3 regions of the Providencia xihuensis genome follow, and region 1 is predicted to be linked to each of the others. Evidence: predicted binding sites of a transcription regulator. Region 1 holds the regulator's gene; each other region holds the start of a gene.
The links. Region 1 encodes PurR, which represses purine synthesis genes. Its sites were predicted from a motif close to CANGCAAACGTTTGCNTG; they were not measured.
Positions count from the first base shown of each region.

Region 2: the regulator PurR is predicted to act here: its motif matches at 1,926-1,943, upstream of cvpA (colicin V production protein).
Region 3: the regulator PurR is predicted to act here: its motif matches at 1,863-1,880, upstream of ACE2AL_RS01170 (NCS2 family permease).

Region 1 is NZ_CP169565.1:2,684,173-2,687,462, forward strand. Features, by position in the region: gene sodB (superoxide dismutase [Fe]) at 236-814, shown strand; gene purR (HTH-type transcriptional repressor PurR) at 1,248-2,273, shown strand; gene punR (DNA-binding transcriptional activator PunR) at 2,274-3,185, opposite strand.
Region 2 is NZ_CP169565.1:1,870,958-1,874,247, reverse strand. Features, by position in the region: gene purF (amidophosphoribosyltransferase) at 1-1,355, opposite strand, end outside; gene cvpA (colicin V production protein) at 1,370-1,873, opposite strand; gene dedD (cell division protein DedD) at 2,052-2,687, opposite strand; gene folC (bifunctional tetrahydrofolate synthase/dihydrofolate synthase) at 2,693-3,290, opposite strand, start outside.
Region 3 is NZ_CP169565.1:260,799-264,088, forward strand. Features, by position in the region: gene ACE2AL_RS01155 (ABC transporter substrate-binding protein) at 1-137, shown strand, start outside; gene ACE2AL_RS01160 (amino acid ABC transporter permease) at 249-1,001, shown strand; gene ACE2AL_RS01165 (amino acid ABC transporter permease) at 1,003-1,755, shown strand; gene ACE2AL_RS01170 (NCS2 family permease) at 1,937-3,271, shown strand.

The DNA of each region.
Region 1 (3,290 bases):
CGAACACATCACTTAATCCAATAACAATAAAATATTATTCAAACATTTTATTGTTAACATGCGATTAACGCGATTACATTTACCCTTTGTAGGGTTAATCGTGTTACTATTAATATATTAAGAATCATACAGGCCATTTGGCAAAACTGTAGATAAACAATGAAGTACGACACTTAGCTCACTTTACGAGCAAACACCCATATGTTTTGATACAAAAGCAATCAAGGAGTACGTTATGTCATTTGAACTTCCCGCTCTACCGTATGCAAAAGATGCTTTAGAACCTCATATCTCTGCTGAGACCTTAGAATACCACTACGGTAAGCACCACAATACCTACGTTGTTAACTTAAACAACCTAATCAAAGGCACTAATTTTGAAGGTAAATCGTTAGAAGAAATCATTAAGACTTCTGAAGCTGGGGTATTTAACAATGCGGCTCAGGTTTGGAACCATACCTTCTATTGGCACTGCTTAGCACCAAATGCAGGTGGCGAACCAACGGGGAAAGTTGCAGACGCTATCAATAAAACCTTTGGTTCTTTCGCCGAGTTTAAAGCACAATTTACGGATGCAGCAACCAAAAACTTTGGGGCTGGCTGGACTTGGTTAGTGAAAAAAGCCGATGGTAATTTAGCTATTGTTAACACATCTAACGCAGCAACACCAATCTCTGGTGATGATAAACCTGTGTTAACAGTAGATATTTGGGAACACGCTTATTATATTGATTACCGTAATGCACGCCCTAAATATTTAGAAAATTTCTGGGCACTAGTTAACTGGAAATTTGTAGAAGAAAATTTAGCTTAATTATTAAACAGTTATTCTAGATCGATTAAGGGCGAGTTAAAACTCGCCCTTATGCATTCACCCAATGAAGATGAAACACAAATTAGAAGATATGTGCAGCAATAAAAATAATCATTGCTAATGAACCCAGCGCAGCTAGTAATCCATATTTAACATCTGTATCCATGAGTTCCTCTCATCCTAACAAAATTGAATTAACAATAACCACTCAAACTATAAGGTTATTAAGTATACACATCCAAAAAAGCGAAACCAGTGTCTATATCACATGTTATAACATCAATTATTTCTTTCGTTTTTGCGCTAGATCAGACAAAATCGACAACAAATCGCTAAATTATTGCCAGCGAAGGATCTATGCATCAATATGCAGGTAATTTTTTAACTAGAATTCTTAGAGAGACCTATAGTTGGTCAGGAGTTTTATTCCCCCATGGCAACGATTAAAGATGTGGCGAAACGCGCTGGCGTCTCTACCACCACCGTATCCCATGTTATTAATAAAACGCGCTTTGTGGCTGATGACACCAAGGCTGCGGTTTGGGCTGCCATCAAAGCGCTCAATTATTCACCTAGTGCGGTTGCCCGTAGTTTAAAAGTGAATCACACGAAATCAATTGGTTTGTTAGCGACGTCGAGTGAGGCGCCTTATTTTGCTGAAGTTATCGAATCCGTTGAAAACAGCTGTTATGAAAAAGGCTACACACTGATCCTCTGTAACTCTCATAATAATTTGGGTAAACAAAAAGCCTACTTGCAAATGCTTGCACAAAAACGTGTCGATGGCCTGCTGGTAATGTGTTCTGAATATCCTGATACACTCATTGGCATGCTCGAAGATTATCGCAATATTCCGATGGTGGTAATGGATTGGGGCACATCGAGAGGGGATTTTACCGATAGCATCATCGATAATTCATTCCATGGGGGCTATCTCGCAGGACGTTATCTCATTGATAGAGGACATCGTGATATTGGTGTGATCCCAGGCTCCCTTGAGCGGAATACTGGGATTGGGCGTCTGACTGGCTTCCAAAAAGCAATGGAAGAAGCCAAAGTGACCTTAAAAGACGAATGGATTGTCCAAGGGGATTTTGAACCTGAGTCTGGCTATAAAGCGATGATGCAGATTTTGAGCCATAAACAGCGCCCTACCGCCGTTTTCTGTGGTGGTGATATCATGGCAATGGGGGCGATTTGTGCGGCAGATGAAATGGGCTTGCGCGTTCCACAGGATATCTCAATCATCGGTTACGACAATGTGCGCAATGCGCGCTATTTTACGCCTGCATTGACTACTATCCACCAACCTAAAGAGCGTTTAGGGCAAATGGCGTTCGCTATGTTATTAGACCGTATAGTGAATAAGCGCGAAGACGCTCAAACTATCGAAGTTCATCCTCGTCTTGTTGAGCGTCGTTCAGTTGCTGATGGACCATTTATTGACTATCGTCGATAATCAATATGATGTTGATAACCATTCTGCGTTGAGCGTTTCATTATCGCCAAGATAATCTAATAACCAGCTCAGTGCGGGAGAGGTGTTTTTTTCTACCCATGTTAAACAACATGGGCTGGGTGGAAATGGCTGTGCTAATGTCAATTCCACCAGTTTACCTTCTGCGCATAAAGGAGCTGCTCGATGTTCGGGCACCATCCCCACACAAAGGCCATTTGTCAAACAAGCTAAGCCATTTTCCCAATAGGGAACCACTAAACGCCGTTGGTTATCCAGCGCCCAAGTATCTCGTTTAGGTAAACTTCGAGAAGTATCTTCTAAGCACAAACTTGGATATGCACGCATTTCATCGTCTGTTAGGCTATGTTCTATTTTTGCTAATGGATGTTCAGGGCTTGCGACACACATCCACGACATAAACCCCATATCACGAAAGCTGTAACGTTCGCCAATCGGTGAAGCTCGGGTGGCACCAATCGCCACATCCACGCGGCCATCCGCTAAGGCATCCCAAACACCATTAAATACTTCTGGGTGTATATACAATTCAATGTCAGGGAAATGGCGATAAAAATCGAGAATAAGTTGCTCAGTCCGCTGTGGTTTAACGATGCAGTCAACTGCAATGCTGAACTGCCCACGCCAACCATTAGCCGCTTGTTGGCATTGATGACGTGTCTCTGTCATTTTTTTGATAACAGAACGGCTTTCTTTAATAAAAATCAGCCCTGCTTCGGTTAAAATGACGTCCCGGTGTCGACGTTCAAACAAGGGAACGGCTAACCATTCTTCAACTTGTTTGACGGTATAGCTGATTGCTGAAGGTACGCGGTGTAACTCATCTGCGGCACCACTGAAACTCCCCGTTCTTGCAACGGCATCAATTACTTCAAGTGCATGAGCTGACCACATAGTCTCTCCTTTCAAATATTTTGATAGCAAGATCCAAATATTACCGTTTCACAAGACAAAAAAATAGCCTATACAATGTCATCACCGTTAACATTTTTTTAAATA
Region 2 (3,290 bases), 810 kb from region 1:
GGATTTTCTTCACGAACAGCATCAACTAAGTCTGATAAATCTTGGAAAATTAACCCATCAGCACCAATTAATTTGCGAATTTCATCCACTTCACGACCATGAGCAATCAACTCGTTCGCATTTGGCATATCAATACCATAGACGTTCGGGAAGCGCACTTCAGGCGCCGCAGAGGCGAAATAGACATTCTTTGCGCCAGCTTCGCGCGCTAGTTCAACAATTTGCTCTGAGGTTGTGCCACGAACAATGGAATCGTCAATTAGTAACACGTTTTTGTCACGAAACTCAGCACGGTTGGCATTCAGTTTACGGCGAACAGATTTACGCCGCTCTTGCTGACCTGGCATGATAAACGTACGGCCAACATAACGATTTTTCACAAAACCTTGGCGATACGGTTTATTTAATATATGGGCGATTTCTAACGCAATATCGCAAGACGTTTCTGGAATTGGGATAACGACATCGATATTTAAGTCTTCCCACTCACGCGCAATTTTTGCACCGAGCTTTTGACCCATACGCAACCTTGCGTTATAGACCGATACTTTGTCGATGAATGAATCTTGGCGAGCAAAATAGACGTATTCAAAAATACATGGCGTCAATTGAGGGTTGTCAGAACATTGGCGTGTGAATAATTGACCTTTTTCAGTGACATATACCGCTTCGCCAGGTGCCACATCACGTAAAAATTCAAAACCTAATGTATCGAGTGCAACACTTTCAGAAGCGACCATATACTCATGTTCACCACTCTCTGTAATACGGCGTCCTAACACTAACGGACGAATACCGTGTGGATCACGGAACGCTAACATACCATGGCCAATAATCAGAGCGACACATGCGTAAGCACCACGCAGTTTTTTGTGCATCGCAGCCACTGCACTGAAGACGTTATCGGGTTCAAGGGGGAAATGGTCAAATCTGTCTAATTCATACGCCAGCACATTGAGTAAAATCTCAGAATCCGAGGTCGTATTAACATGGCGACGTGCAGTTTCAAACAAACTTCGCGTAAGTTCGTGTGCGTTTGTCAGATTACCATTATGAGCAAGTGTGATACCAAATGGTGAATTTACGTAAAAAGGCTGTGCTTCCGAGGCACTGGAGCTGCCTGCTGTTGGATAACGGACATGCCCTAATCCCATACAACCTTGTAACCGAAGCATATGGCGAGTTTCAAACACATCTTTCACAAGGCCATTTGCTTTACGTAAACGAATATTATTTTTGCCATCAATAGTGGCAATACCTGCTGCATCCTGCCCACGGTGCTGAAGCACTGTTAAAGCATCATAAATTGATTGGTTAACTGGTGTAACACCAGCGATCCCGACAATACCGCACATTTGGTCTTTCCTCATCAGCCAGACGGAGAAATGTTCTCCGGTAGGAAACTTGACGCATTTTGCAGGTAGTCAAAAAACCACCTGATAATATGACTGAACTGTGGAATAAATTCTGAACGCTGCCAATCCTCACTTTGAGGAAGCGGTGTAAAGGTATCGAGAAAAAACAGCAAGGCCGATACAATCAACACACCACGCAGCGCACCGAAGCAAATCCCCAGAACACGATCTGTGCCTGATAACCCAGTTTTTTGCACTAAAGAGCTGATCACATAGTTCACCACCGCGCCCACAATTAATGTGGCAATGAATAATGCGGCGATTGCAATGCCATTTCGCACCAGTACGTCCTCAAAGCGGGTAAAATAGTCCGCTAAATAAGGGTAAAATGTACTTGCGACAAAAAAAGCACAGCCCCATGTCACCAGTGATAGTGCTTCACGAACAAAACCACGGATCAAACTAACCAGTGCCGAGAAGCCAATAATGGCGATAATTGCGTAATCTATCCAGACCATATTTCATCCAAAATTCGCACTCACGACATCAGCGAAGTGCATTCTAACAGAAAACGAAAACGTTTGCGTAACCATTTTTCTATCAATTTACAAAAAATAGCGGCGAAAAGAAAAAATCATAATCGCCGCAGTAAGTTACTAAATCCCCTTACCTTTTAGGGATTATTGATTCTATTTATTAGGGTTTGAATGTTTGAATTATCCCTTTTGTTCCTGTTATCGCGTTAAGTTCAGGAAGCGCGGCTTCTAGCTTCTGCCGTGATGCCTCTGGCCCGACATAAATACGCGTGAGTTTATTGTTCACCGGTCTTGCTGGAACGGTATACACTTGGTAACCCGATAACCGCAGCTTCGCAACAATCTCCTCAACCTTGCTGGCATTGTTTAGAGCAATGACTTGAACAACAAATGCTTTGCCTTGCGGCTCAGGTTTAACCTCGGGTTTTGGTTCAGGCTTCGGCTGTGGTTTTGGCTCAGGCTTGGGTTCTGGCTTAGGCTCAGGCTTAGGTTCTGGTTTTATTGGCTCAACTGTCGCTGGGACGTTTGCCGCGACTTGTTCATTTTGCTGCTGGGTAATTGCTTCTGATAACATAGCCTCAGAAGCCCCTTCCGAAGAGGCGCTCGCGCTATTATGTGCTAACGGTGCAATTGCTTCGATATCTTCTTCATCACCTGGCTTTGGGATAATAGGAATGGCCGCAAATTCACTTTCATTATATTTCTTATCGCCATCAAGAAGTGCAGGAAGCACGATGACCCCTGCCGCAACCAGTACAATGACGCCAGCAAGACGATTTTGAAATTTACTAGCCACCAGCACTATCCTTTTTGGTTTTCTAATAACATCATGACATGAGCGACTGTGTGGAATGACCCACAAACTACAATCACGTCTTGTTCTTGCGCCTCAACACAAGCTTGCTGCCATGCTTTTTCAACACAATCAAACACATTAGCTTGCTGTACATGCTGGCTCAATTGAGCCACATCAGCCCCTCGAAACTCAGTTAATGGTGCGAGATACCAGTCAGTCACCTGCTGCGATAAACACTCAAGCGTGCCTTGAATGTCTTTATCACCGAGCATCCCAACAACCGCACGAATGCGACGGCCATCAACCGCAGGTAAGCCAGCTAATTTACTCACTAAATACCCTGCAGCATGAGGATTATGTGCCACATCCAAAATCATTAATGGTTTCTCACCAATAATTTGGAAACGTCCTGGCAATTGAGCTGATTTTAAACCTTGATAAATGGCAGCATCCGTGACTTTTTTTGCAATATCTGCATCAATTTGCAGTAAACAGCTAATTACGCCTAATGCCGTTGCCGCATTCGCCAGTGGCACATTCGGTAATGGAAGATCATGCCATTCACGTTGTGAGCTCTGCCAAGACCAACTCGTTGCTTGTTCG
Region 3 (3,290 bases), 2.0 Mb from region 1:
AAACGCTGCTGAAATTGGAAAAAGACGGTAAAGCTGAAGTCATTTATAACCGTTGGTTTGGTCCAGACACGAAAGCGGCACAACCACGCGGTGACTTCAAATTTGCCCCATTGAGTGAGCAACAACCACAGTCGTAATCGACAATAGCAAGTACTGAGTGATTTGAAACCCTGCACTGTGTGCGGGGTTCTTGGTTATACGGGGTGAGGTTTTTCGTCACAGGGTGTGAAAGAAATAGGTCGTGAACTATGTTTGAGAAATTTGTCAGTGGTGATTTTTGGTCTGCACATCTTCTAGCGCCTCAGTACCTTGAATGGTTCGGTTATGGCTTTGTTTTAACAGTCTGGATTTCGATTTGCACCATTATTGCCGCCACCTTTTTAGGCTTTTTAGTTGCATCAGCAAAGGATAGCCAGATTGCTCTTTTGCGTTGGGCAGTCAGTATCTATATTTCTATTTTTAGAAACACGCCTTTGTTGGTGCAGTTATTTTTTTGGTATTTTGCCTCGGGGGAAATACTGCCTTCAGCCGCAATGGAATGGCTAAATACTCCCCATGAAATCAACATATTTGGGCTTACCGTGGGTTGGCCGTCCTTTGAGTTTTTAGCAGGTTTTATTGGGTTAACGTTATATACCGTCCCTTTTATTGCGGAAGAAATTCGTGCAGGGATCCGTGGGGTACGCCAAGGGCAAAAATATGCCGCGTTCGCACTGGGGCTCACTTCATGGCAAGCAATGAAATTAGTGGTCTTGCCTCAAGCAGTCAAAATCGCAATGCCGCCGTTGTTGGGGCAATATATGAATGTCGTGAAAAATTCCTCATTAACCATGGCAATTGGCGTCGCGGAGCTCTCTTATGTGTCTCGTCAAGTCGATAGCCAAACGTTACAAACCTTCACCGCATTTGGTGTGGCCACCGTGTTGTATATCGCCATTATTGCCCTGATGGAAGGTTGGGGACAATGGCGCTTGCAACGAAACTTGGCTCAGGGGGTATAATATGGACTTTTCAGTGATCGAGCAAAATTGGCAATATTTACTGTTTGGTACTTTCCCTGATGGCCCGTTAGAAGGGGCAGCGTTGACACTCGTGATTAGCCTGCTAGCAGGGGCGGCATCGATTGTCTTAGGGACACTAGGTGGTATTGCTTTGGCAATGTTACGTGGTTTTTGGGTTAATTTATTCGCGGCAGTTTTAGGCTTTTTCCGTGCAATTCCAGTCATCATGTTAATATTTTGGACTTACTTCTTGTTGCCCATTTTGTTAGGTACGGAAATTCCTGGGATTACCACGGTAGTTTGTGCACTCGCCTTAATCACTTCTGCTTATTTAGCACATGCTGTGAAAGCAGGGATCTTAGCGATAGGTGCAGGGCAATGGCAGGCAGGGTTGTCCCTTGGTTTTAACCGTTGGCAGGTATTGTGGAATATCGTTTTACCTCAAGCATTGCGAATGATGGTGCCGTCATTTATCAACCAATGGGTGGCGCTGATTAAAGATACCTCATTAGCCTATGTCGTTGGTGTGGCTGAGCTATCTTTCTTAGCAACTCAAGTGAATAACCGCGAAATGGTTTACCCGTTGGAAGTTTTCTTATTCGTGGCATTTATCTATTTTGTGATGTGTTTTACGGTAGAAATTGTTGCCAATGTGGTGGCGAAAAAACTCAGTGCACAAAACGGCCCGCACAAGTCTGTGGTAAAACGCAGTTTATTGTTTTGGCGTAGACAAAAATTACTGGCGCTATCCTAAATTTTAATGGCGGTTTTTATACCGCCATTCTCCAAATTCTATTTTTATTCTTTTTCTTGATTCATCGCGTTGTATCAGTTAGTTAGGACATTTTGCCTGTTGATTTTTACGCAATCGTTTTCTTTTTCGATTTTTAATTGTAGTATAGGGCGAAAAAAACTTTTTTTGGGCGCGATATCTAATGAGTAATCAATCTTCTAGCTCGGCACAATCGCAGAGCTTGTTTCAGCGTGTTTTTAAATTACAAGAACACGGCACAACTGCACGAACTGAAGTTGTTGCTGGCTTCACGACCTTCCTGACGATGGTGTATATCGTCTTTGTTAACCCACAAATTTTATCAATTGCAGGCATGGATATTAAAGCCGTGTTTGTTACCACCTGCTTGATTGCCGCTATAGGCAGTATTTTGATGGGCTTATTGGCTAATTTACCGATTGCGGTCGCACCAGCGATGGGGCTGAATGCCTTTTTTGCGTTTGTGGTAGTTGGCGCGATGGGATATTCATGGCAAGTCGCAATGGGTGCTGTTTTCTGGGGCGCAGTTGGCTTGTTTATCCTGACATTATTCCGCATTCGTTATTGGATTATTGCCAATATTCCCCTGAGTCTACGTGTGGGGATCACCAGCGGTATCGGTCTGTTTATTGCGATGATGGGGCTGAAAAACTCGGGTATTATCGTGGCAAACCCAGACACTTTGGTATCTATTGGTAACTTAACACATCATAACGTATGGTTAGGGGCGTTGGGCTTCTTTATTATCGCCATCTTAGCGGCGCGTAATATTCATGCGGCGGTGTTAGTGTCGATTGCGGTGACCACCTTAATTGGTCTGGCGCTGGGCGATGTAAAATACACGGGCATTTTCTCTATTCCACCAAGTGTTACCAGCGTCGTTGGGCAAGTGGACTTCGCTGGCTCATTAGATTTAGCGTTATCTGGCGTGATTTTTGCTTTCATGTTAGTCAACTTGTTTGACTCATCGGGCACCATGATTGGTGTGACTGACAAAGCGGGGATCACCAATGAACGTGGGACTTTCCCTCGTATGAAGCAAGCCCTATATGTTGATAGCTTAAGCTCTGTAGCGGGTTCGGCGATGGGAACCTCATCAGTCACCGCGTATATTGAAAGTTCTTCAGGGGTATCAGTTGGTGGGCGTACGGGGTTAACGGCAGTTGTTGTGGGTATCTTATTCCTATTAACCATGTTTATCTCTCCACTTGCGGGTATGGTTCCTGCTTATGCAACTGCAGGTGCATTGATTTACGTGGGTGTGTTGATGACTTCAAGTCTGACTCGCGTGAAATGGGATGACTTAACTGAATCAGTACCTGCGTTTATTACCGCAGTTATGATGCCGTTTAGCTTCTCGATCACAGAAGGGATCGCGCTAGGGTTTATCGCATACTGTGCGATGAAAATTGGGACAGGGCGCTGGCGTGACTTGGGTCTGTGTGTGATTTTAGTCGCGGTTATGTTTCTGCTTAAAATGGTTTTAGTCGACGCCTAATACTCGTCATACTTCAAGC